Regions from separate parts of the Dictyobacter halimunensis genome, predicted to be linked through region 2. Evidence: riboswitches for the same ligand, from Rfam matches in the RefSeq annotation. Region 2 holds a riboswitch; the other holds the start of a gene.
What was found. A riboswitch is a leader RNA that binds a small molecule or an ion and turns the genes downstream of it on or off. The one in region 2 is predicted to bind FMN.
Positions count from the first base shown of each region.

Region 1: another riboswitch for FMN. It lies ahead of AABA21_RS15050 (ABC transporter permease); the one in region 2 lies ahead of ribA (GTP cyclohydrolase II).

Region 1 is NZ_BSRI01000002.1:228,719-233,323, reverse strand. It holds gene AABA21_RS15070 (beta-galactosidase) at 1-86, opposite strand, end outside; gene AABA21_RS15065 (DoxX family protein) at 365-727, shown strand; gene AABA21_RS15060 (hypothetical protein) at 782-940, shown strand; gene AABA21_RS15055 (PIG-L deacetylase family protein) at 962-1,693, shown strand; FMN riboswitch at 1,750-1,912, shown strand; gene AABA21_RS15050 (ABC transporter permease) at 2,253-2,984, shown strand; gene AABA21_RS15045 (ABC transporter substrate-binding protein) at 3,180-4,205, shown strand; gene AABA21_RS15040 (serine/threonine-protein kinase) at 4,287-4,605, opposite strand, start outside.
Region 2 is NZ_BSRI01000002.1:12,004-16,608, reverse strand. It holds gene ribH (6,7-dimethyl-8-ribityllumazine synthase) at 1-200, opposite strand, end outside; gene ribA (GTP cyclohydrolase II) at 200-1,465, opposite strand; FMN riboswitch at 1,860-2,018, opposite strand; gene AABA21_RS14125 (SDR family NAD(P)-dependent oxidoreductase) at 2,306-3,082, shown strand; gene AABA21_RS14120 (Gfo/Idh/MocA family protein) at 3,199-4,227, shown strand; gene AABA21_RS14115 (LLM class F420-dependent oxidoreductase) at 4,333-4,605, opposite strand, start outside.

The sequences.
Region 1 (4,605 bases), 220 kb from region 2:
ATATCCCTGGGCCATTGCTCAGGATTATAATCACCTCCATGCCAGATAAACGGGGCGCGTGAATTCACTGCTGGAAAAGGATGCATGCAGTATTCCTCCTTAAAGATATCTACAACATATCAGGCGAAATCCGTGGGGCTTGCATAAAATTGTTATTGTCCTCATATAAGGGGTTTATGCCATTATACCATCAGAAATGCTCTTCTTTTTTTGCAGTAGAGGGTGATAACAATAGCATGAATGAAGTAGGAAAAATGCAGGGCGTTGAAACCACTGGCATAGGGACTGCGGTATAGTAGGTAGAGTGGGCAGTAATGACTGTTCAGTTGGATGAAGATATAGTGAAGGATTGTGAGTATCTGATATGTTTAAGACTCTGGGGCAATTACTGCTGGGTTCGATTTTTGTAGTAGGTGGGGCGGGAGCGTTTGCTGAACCGGGTGGACGAGTACAAAAAGTGGAGGCCGCAGGTGTGCCGCAGCCACGGCAGGCTACCATTTTGAATGGAGCGGTGATGGTTGTAGCGGGTAGTACCCTGGCTGTTGGTGTGCTGCCGAAGCTTTCCGCGCTAGCGCTGCTTGGTTCATTGACAGCCACAACATTTGTGGGGCATCCCTTCTGGAAAGAAGAGACTCCCGCGGGCCGTGCCAATCACCAGGTGCAATTTTTCAAGAATCTCTCTATGCTGGGAGGTCTGTTAATGGTGCTTGCCAACAAAAACGATTAGCCATAGTGTACAATAGATAGTCGGTAAGCAGGGCGTGGCTGGTCAGATGATAACATGTTGCAACGTAACAGTTTTTCTCTGATCGCCCAGACAGAAACAATTGCCCGCAAAGTGGAACCTGCAATCAGCACTGGTAGAAGAGAAGCTGTTTGTGGTGAAATCCTTTGCGGGCGTTTCCTGTTTTTTCCTGGTAAGTACATGGCAATTATTTAAGCAGAAATGAAAGAAATCACGATGCAAGAAGAACAGCATAAAGTAGCAATGGTTGTGGTTGCCCATCCCGATGACGCAGAGTTTGATTGCGCGGGTAGTGTGGCGCTGTGGGCGCACGAGGGTTGGGATGTTTATTATGTTATCTGCACCGATGCCAGCGGTGGCGGTTCCGATAGCGCGACTGACGTCGGTCTGGAAGCGAGGCTGCGTATAAGTCAGACTCGCATGGCAGAGCAGCGTGCCGCTGCCAGCGTCCTGGGAGTGAAAGACGTCATCTTTCTGGGGTATCCAGATGGTCGTTTACAGCCAGACCTGGATCTACGCCGTTCGATCGTACGCCAATTGCGCATTTATCGTCCATCTCGTGTCATCTGCCAATCACCTGAACGTACCTGGACACCTGCATTGATCATTCCCCGCTATCATCCCGATCACCTGGCGGCCGGAGAGGCCACGCTATCGGCCATCTATCCCGCCTCCCAGAACCCCTGGGATTTTCCTGAACTGTTGGAGGAAGGATTGCAGCCGCACAAAGTTTCGGAAATATACATATCTGGCACGCCGGTGCAAAACCATAGCATTGATACTGCCTCAACTATCGATCTCAAGATCGCGGCTCTGCGGGCGCATGACAGCCAGGTAGGAGAGAATTTCGCCGACCTCGAAAAATTCCTGCGCGATCTGAATGCCCAGATAGGTCAGAAGTACGGCTACAGTTATGGTGAAGAATTTCATCGCGTCGAGAACCGTTAGCCTGCTAACTTAAGCACTTGCATATTTCGACTCGTATATGGCATAATAACCACAAATAAAACCTTCGGGGCAGGGTGAAATTCCCTACCGGCGGTATGGCAGAGCGTATAAAGCTGTGCCGAGCCCGCGAGTTTGCCATTGATTGCTTCTTGATCAATGGCGAACAGATTCGGTGAGAGGCCGAAGCCGACGGTATAGTCCGGATGGGAGAAGGTTATAATGTGAACCAGTGTCATGCGCTCGGCTGTGTAGCTGTGGCGGATGGGGTGTTTTCGTATATTCACTCTGGCGCCTGGTTTAATCACATCTCCCTCATATGTCCCCCTGGGTTAGTTAAATTGACATCTATCTTTTTTTGTTTTTTCAGGGAAGAGATGTCGGTATTGGCTAAGAACCGAGGGATATCAATTTTTATGAGTGCTACAACTTCAAGGACTGATAGCGCGCAACTGGATGTGCGCGAAAACCGACGCGCCAGATTCGTTGAACTGGACGCCAGGAATGGGGGGCGGCCCGACAGGCGCGCTCCTGGAAAAAACTCAATACTGTCTGGAATTTTTTGCCTCCATTTGTTTTAGGTCTGCTCCTCTTGTTCGCCTGGTATATTACCACTGCTACCGGGCGCATTAACGCGTTCATCCTTCCGCCTCCTAAGGACGTGTTTGCCAGTTTGATTGATGGGCTGGTTGGAGGATTGTACTGGGTGCATATTCTTGTGACCGTGCAGGAGAGCCTGGCGGGCTTTTTATTGGGTGTTGTAGTGGCACTGCCGTTGGGTTATGGGGTTGCTAAATCACGTTTTCTGGCCAACATGTTGCAGCCGTACCTGTCGGCTGGCCAGGCGATCCCGGCTATTGTGCTCGCTCCATTTCTGTTTCTCTGGTTTAATACCGGACCGTTGCCGGTAACGATCATCTGTATGCTGGTCGTGCTCTTCCCTATGGTCATCAACACCATCTTTGGTGTTCAGACCATTGATCGTGAGTTGTTGGATGCGGCGCGGCTAGAAGGAGCGTCGGGACTCTCATTATTGTCCTACATCGAGTTCCCGTTGGCGTTACCCGCCGTGCTGGCATCGGTGCGCACAGGCCTGACGCTCTCAATCACGGGAGCGCTGGTAGGGGAATTTTTCTGCAGCCCCGACAAGGGTCTGGGTGCCTTGATCCAGATGGCCCTGCACCAGTACAACATGTCCTTTATGTTCGCCACTGTAATCATCCTGGCGATACTGGCGGCCCTGTACTATAGCGCGACCTGGCTGCTGATCAAACTGGCAGATAGGGTCTATTAAGAACAGGGACCGCTATCGGGGAATGATATGCCTATGCATATTGTTCCCTTAACAGAGAAATAGCAGAACGCGTTAGTAGCTCATGCAGTGCGTGTTTGCTTAATCGGTAAACGTCTTGTTTCAACGGGTGATCAAGCATGTACCTGTTTACTATTCTCATGTCTTAAAACGAACTGAAAGGCAGAAACTACTTCGATGTCATTCACATCTCATCGTTTACCTGTGACCTGGAAACTGATGGTCCTCGCTGTACTGTGCACCGTGTTATTGGCCGCCTGTGGAGAAGCGGGGACCGCAAACAGCACGAACAGCAACTCCAGCGGCAGCTCAGATAAAACACTGAAAAATATTTCGATCGGCCTGGGATACAATCCGGATATCCAGTTTGCCCCTTTTTATGTTGCCCAAAGCAAAGGGTATTATAAGGATGCGGGCCTGAATGTGACCTTCAACCATGGTATTGTCACCGATCTGATCGGCACCATGGCCGCGGGAAAGAACAACTTCGTTTTTGCCAGTGGCGATGAATTGCTGGTGGCCCATGATAAAAATAAAAGCCTGCAGGCGATAGACGTCTCGACTATCTTTCAGCGCTATCCCGTTAGTATTATTGTTCCCAAGGACTCCTCAATTCGCACCCTGGCTGATCTAAAAGGCCATTCTATTGGTGAACCGGGACCCTTTGGCGCGACCCACACAGGCGTGCTCGCTCTGCTGCAGGCGGGCAAACTGACATCATCTGATGTAAATCTGCAATCGATTGGGTTCAACCAGGTTTCGGCTCTGATTTCCCACAAAGTTGATGCTGTCGTTGGCTACTCCAATAATGAGCCTCTGCAATTGGAGCGAAATGGTTTTCATGTGCGTACCTTCGCGGTATCGGATTACACACCACTGGTCTCCAATGGCATCATTACCACTCAGGATATGTACACTAACCAGTCGCAGACGGTACACTCCTTTGTCGATGCCACCATCAAAGGCCTGAAAGATGCCATTGCCGATCCCCAGAAAGCGGTAGATATCAGTAAGAGCTACGTGCCTGGTATGAACACCGATCAGGCGCTGGAGGTATTAAAGGCCACCATCCCGATCTACCAGGGCAAAGGACAACTGGGGTATAACGATTCCGCGACCTGGCAAGCGACCGAGCAATTTCTGGTATCGCAGAAGATGATCGCTCCCGTGGATAATCTCTCGCAGATCTACACCAATAAATAAGAGGTCAATTTGCTTTCCATCTGATGGAACAACGGGCCCCACCAGTTAGCGGTGGGGCCCGTTGTTGTTGTTGCGTATGAGTCAGGCAGTGTAGATGGCGACATTTTTGAACGAGACATCTGAACCTGAAGCAACGGTAAGACCGAAGTCGCCACCGGTATTGCTATCACCGAAGTTGCCACTGGCAGTCCCTTGCTGAATACCATTTACGTAGTAGATGAAGCTGCTACCCTGTACAAGGATATCGATTGTGGCGGTATCACTGTCCAGCTGGGTACCATGCAATCCGATCGAGGCCAGTTGAGATGCGTTGCCATTTTTATCGGTGTAGGTCGTGGTCCAACTGGCGCTGTTGAACATAACGGTGTAGTAGCCACCATCAGACTTATAGTGATAGTAG
Region 2 (4,605 bases):
GTTGGCAGTTCATAAGAACCCGGAACGTACACTACATGCACAGCTTTATCTGCAACCCCTAAATGCGAGAGCTCCTGCTGGCACAAAGCCAGTACCGCACCCGTCACGGACCAGTTATAACGAGCAACAACGAGTCCAAGCGTCAGATTGGTCCCATCTAGAGACATTGCAGGTTCATGGGCATAAAATTGATTTTGCATCACAATTCACACTCTTTCAATGAGCTCGAGACATCGATAGTTTGTGAATTGGCAAACAGATGTCCCAGACGTTGGTATTTTGTATGCAGATAGCGAATATTATCGACCGTTGGTTGTATCTCAAGGGGAACACGCTCAACTTGAATGCCTGCTGACGTAAGAGCCTGAATTTTCTTCGGGCTATTCGTCATTAATCGAGCATGGGTAATATGAAGGTCCTGTAGAATCTCAACGGCGGTAATATAATCGCGTGCATCAACGGGATAGCCCAATTTTTCATTGGCTTCAAGTGTATCGTAGCCCTTATCTTGCAATGCATATGCCTGCAGCTTGGCTGAGAGACCAATCCCACGGCCCTCGTGAGGAAGGTAGAGAAGGATACCCCGACCTTCAGCCGCAATGGCATGTAGTGCTGTCTGAAGCTGGGCCTGACAATCGCAGCGTTGGGAACCGAAGATATCGCCAGTGGCGCAGGCAGAGTGGAGGCGAACCAATGGAGGTATCTCCTGCTTGTCTGTCAGGTCGCCAAGAAGCAGCGCAACATATTGTTTACCCGAATCTATCTCACGATAAGCCAACGTTGTAAATCGAGCCTCTGGTAGAGGCAGATGAGTCTGAGCAACCAGGCTGACACGATGGTCGCGCCGAAAACGGGCGATGGCATCGACAGAGATAATATCGATGCCCCACTCATGTGCCATAGCGCGCAATGTAGCACCCCGTGCCGCATTGCCAGCGTGATCCAGAACTTCACAGATAACCGCGCCAGGAGTCAGGCCTGCCATGCGCATCAAATCGACTGCGGCCTCTGTATGTCCTCGGCGCTCGAGCGTGCCCCCGGCACGGGCACGCAGCGGAAAGACATGACCTGGCCTGGCAAGATCTTCGGGCCGGGTCATAGGATTAACCAGTGTACGGATAGTTTGAGCACGATCATGCGCAGAAATGCCAGTAGTTGTAGAGGTATATGCATCGACAGACATAGTAAAAGCGGTACCCTGCAGAGGTTTCCCCTCGCCGGCGATCAATGGCAGGTGCAATGTATCCAGAAGCTCACCTGCCATGGCCACGCAAATGAGTCCACAGGCAGAATGCATAAGAAAATTGATCGCCTGTGGCGTTGCGAACTGGGCGGCCAGGCAGAGATCTGCTTCATTTTCACGATCTTCATCATCGCAGATTAACAACATCTTGCCTGCTTGCACTGCACATATCGCATCAGCTACCGAAAGATTTGGAGGCGAAAGGTGTGATTGCGTTTCCATTTAAATGCCCCTGTCCTACTGATGTCTATTCATCAGACTTAATTGTAAAAGCGAACTATTTGCGTACTTGATTTTTGCAAGAGAACATATGCTTACATCAGTGGGGGCGTAACAGATGGATACGGAAAGGGAGAAGGGATATTAACAATAGCAACTGTTTATAGGCACATCGAACAAAGAATCATGCCAGTTAGCCATGAGAGGTACGCAAAGTTGCCGTACCCACATACTGACTGACGCGCCCAACTACTACTAAGAGGTAGGTTTCTCTTCTTAGCTGAAGCACGTCGGCACAATCGAGGGATACCCTGTCGGATGCGATTGCATTGACAAGCTATCATATCGATGAACAGACAGGCACTATGTTATATGGAACAACCACAAGGGTCGTTACTCATGTCTTCTCCCATCCGGACTATACCGTCGGCCCTGGAACTTCCCCAGGTCCACCAATGTATGGAATCACATTCTCATACAGTAGGTCGCGGGCTTTACCGCCGATCGGGAATTGAAAATGCTCATTGCATTTTCTCACCCTGCCCCGAAGACGCTGATGTATTGTGTATGTTCTGAGAATAATGAAAAAACAAGGGTTTGTCAACTCGTACCTGGTAGCCCGTGTCCATGAATGTTGTTATGGAAAACAGCGACCCAAAGGAAGAAGGCAGGGAACAATGTAACTTATGGCTCAGGGCAAGAGTGTTTCTATAGCGTATATACATATGAAAGTATGCTGGAAGCAGCAATAGCGGGTATGTTACACTATAAAAAGGTCAGTTCACAACAACTATGAATTATAATAATGTGTCATAGCCTATATTGCATAAAGGAGATTCATTTGTGTTTCGCTTAGATAATAAAATAGCACTCATCACTGGTGCTGGATCTGGAATTGGACGTGAGATCGCCTTGCTCTATGCCAGACAGGGAGCGCATGTAATTATCGCAGATATCCGCCTGGATGCAGCGAAGACAGTCGTTAGTGAGATTGAAGCGCAAGAAGGAAAGTCGCAAGCGATAGAGCTAAATGTCGCAGATGAAGCCCAGGTCCAGGCTATCTTTGCCCAGGTCATACAAGAGCACGGACGGCTTGATATTTTAGTGAACAACGCCGGTGTAAGCCACGTGGGTAACATTTTAGAGACCAGCCTGAGTGATTGGGAGCGCGTCATGAACGTGAATGCGACAGGAGCGTTCCTTTGCGCGCGCGAGGGTGTTAAACACATGGTCGCGCAACAGCCGCAGGGAGGCGTAATCGTCAACATCGCCTCAGTAGCAGGCATGATAGCCGTCGATCGCCGTCTCCCTTATGGGGCCAGCAAAGGAGCTGTTATCAGCATCACGCGTTCTATCGCTATGGACTTTGTGAAACAGAACATCCGTGCCAACGCCATCTGCCCGGGAACAGTACATACACCGTTCGTTGAAGGTTTCCTCTCCAAGAATTTTCCCGAGACAAAAGACGAAGAGCGCAACAAACTGCATGCGCGACAGCCGATAGGGCGTATGGGCAAGCCTGAAGAGATCGCCAGTGCTGCATTATATTTAGCTTCTGAAGAAGCCGCTTTTATTACCGGATCGACGCTGGTCATTGATGGTGGCTGGACCGCAAAATAGCACCCCACGAGCGAATATTCCTGGCTTTTTGCCGTAAGCACAATTTTCTCCATGATACGCAAGCCAGGAGCGTTTCTTGTACCTGATAGATGCGGAGTAAGAAGCAAGAGGTTAGCATGCAACAACAAAAAATACGCACCGCGTTGGTTGGATGTGGGGGAATGAGCGCGGCATGGCTTGAGGCTGTGGGCAAGATGCCTGAAGTGGAAGTTGTAGCTTTAATAGATATTTTTGAAGAGGCGGCCAGAAAGAAGGCCATAGACTTCCAACTATCAGACGCTATCATTGCCAAAGACCTGGTTAGTGTTTTTGAGCAGACGGAGGTAGATGCCGTCTTCAACTGCACCATTCCGGAGGCACATTATGAAGTCACTATGACAGCACTGAAGCATGGGTGCCATGTCTTAAGTGAAAAGCCACTGGCCGACTCAATGGAGCACGCCAAAGAAATGCTGGCAGTGGCCCAACAAGCCGGGAAAATTTTTTCAGTTATTCAGAATAGACGTTATGAACCACAGATACGCCGGGTCAAACATTTTCTGGAGCAGAAAACCATAGGTAACATCACGACTGTGAACAGCGACTTCTATATCGGAGCTCACTTTGGTGGCTTCCGAGACCATATGAAGCACGTATTGCTACTGGACATGGCCATCCACACCTTTGACGCGGCACGGCTCCTGATTGGAGCAGATCCAGTATCCGTATACTGCAAGGAATGGAATCCCAGCGGTTCCTGGTATGATCAAGATGCATCGGCTATTGCTATTTTTGAAATGGCTGATGGCACTATCTACACCTATCGAGGCAGCTGGTGTGCCGAAGGATTGCCCACGACCTGGGAATGCGACTGGCGCGTGATAGGTGAAAAGGGAACGCTGACCTGGGATGGAGGGAAAAAGCAACTGGCTCAGATCGTCAAAGAGACAGGTAGCTTTATTTCAGCGTACCAGGATATAGAAATACCAGCGTATGAAGCGACCAACGTTGGCGGTCACGCAGGATTAATTCGTGAGTTTTTTGAGTGTATCCAAAATAATACCCAGCCCGAAACGCAAGCTTCTGACAACATCAAAAGCCTGGCCATGGTTTTTGGGGCTATCGAAAGCGCGGAATCAGGGAAAGCAGCCACAATCAGCTGGTGAACGGTTTACTCCTATAGTCATAGAAACGGGCAAAGAGAGGTGATGAAGCACGAAAAGGCGAGCCATGTGCATGGCTCGCCTTTTCGTGCTTCATCACCTAAAGTATCAGGAGTTTTGCATGCACTGCTGTGCGAATAGGCGCAGTGACTCCAGATTGGTTGCAGCATCTACAAAGTGAATGATTAATTCCTGAATGCCAGCCTCTTCATATTCAGCCAGACGTTGACGAATCTGTTCAGGCGTGCCTATTAGACTTATCTTGCGTAGTTCTGCCAGATTCGCGCGCTCTCTCTGTGTTAACTTCGCAATGGCTTTCTCCTCAGTCTCAGCAATAGCGCACACATCGACGATCGCGGTACGGCGGATGCTATTGAAATC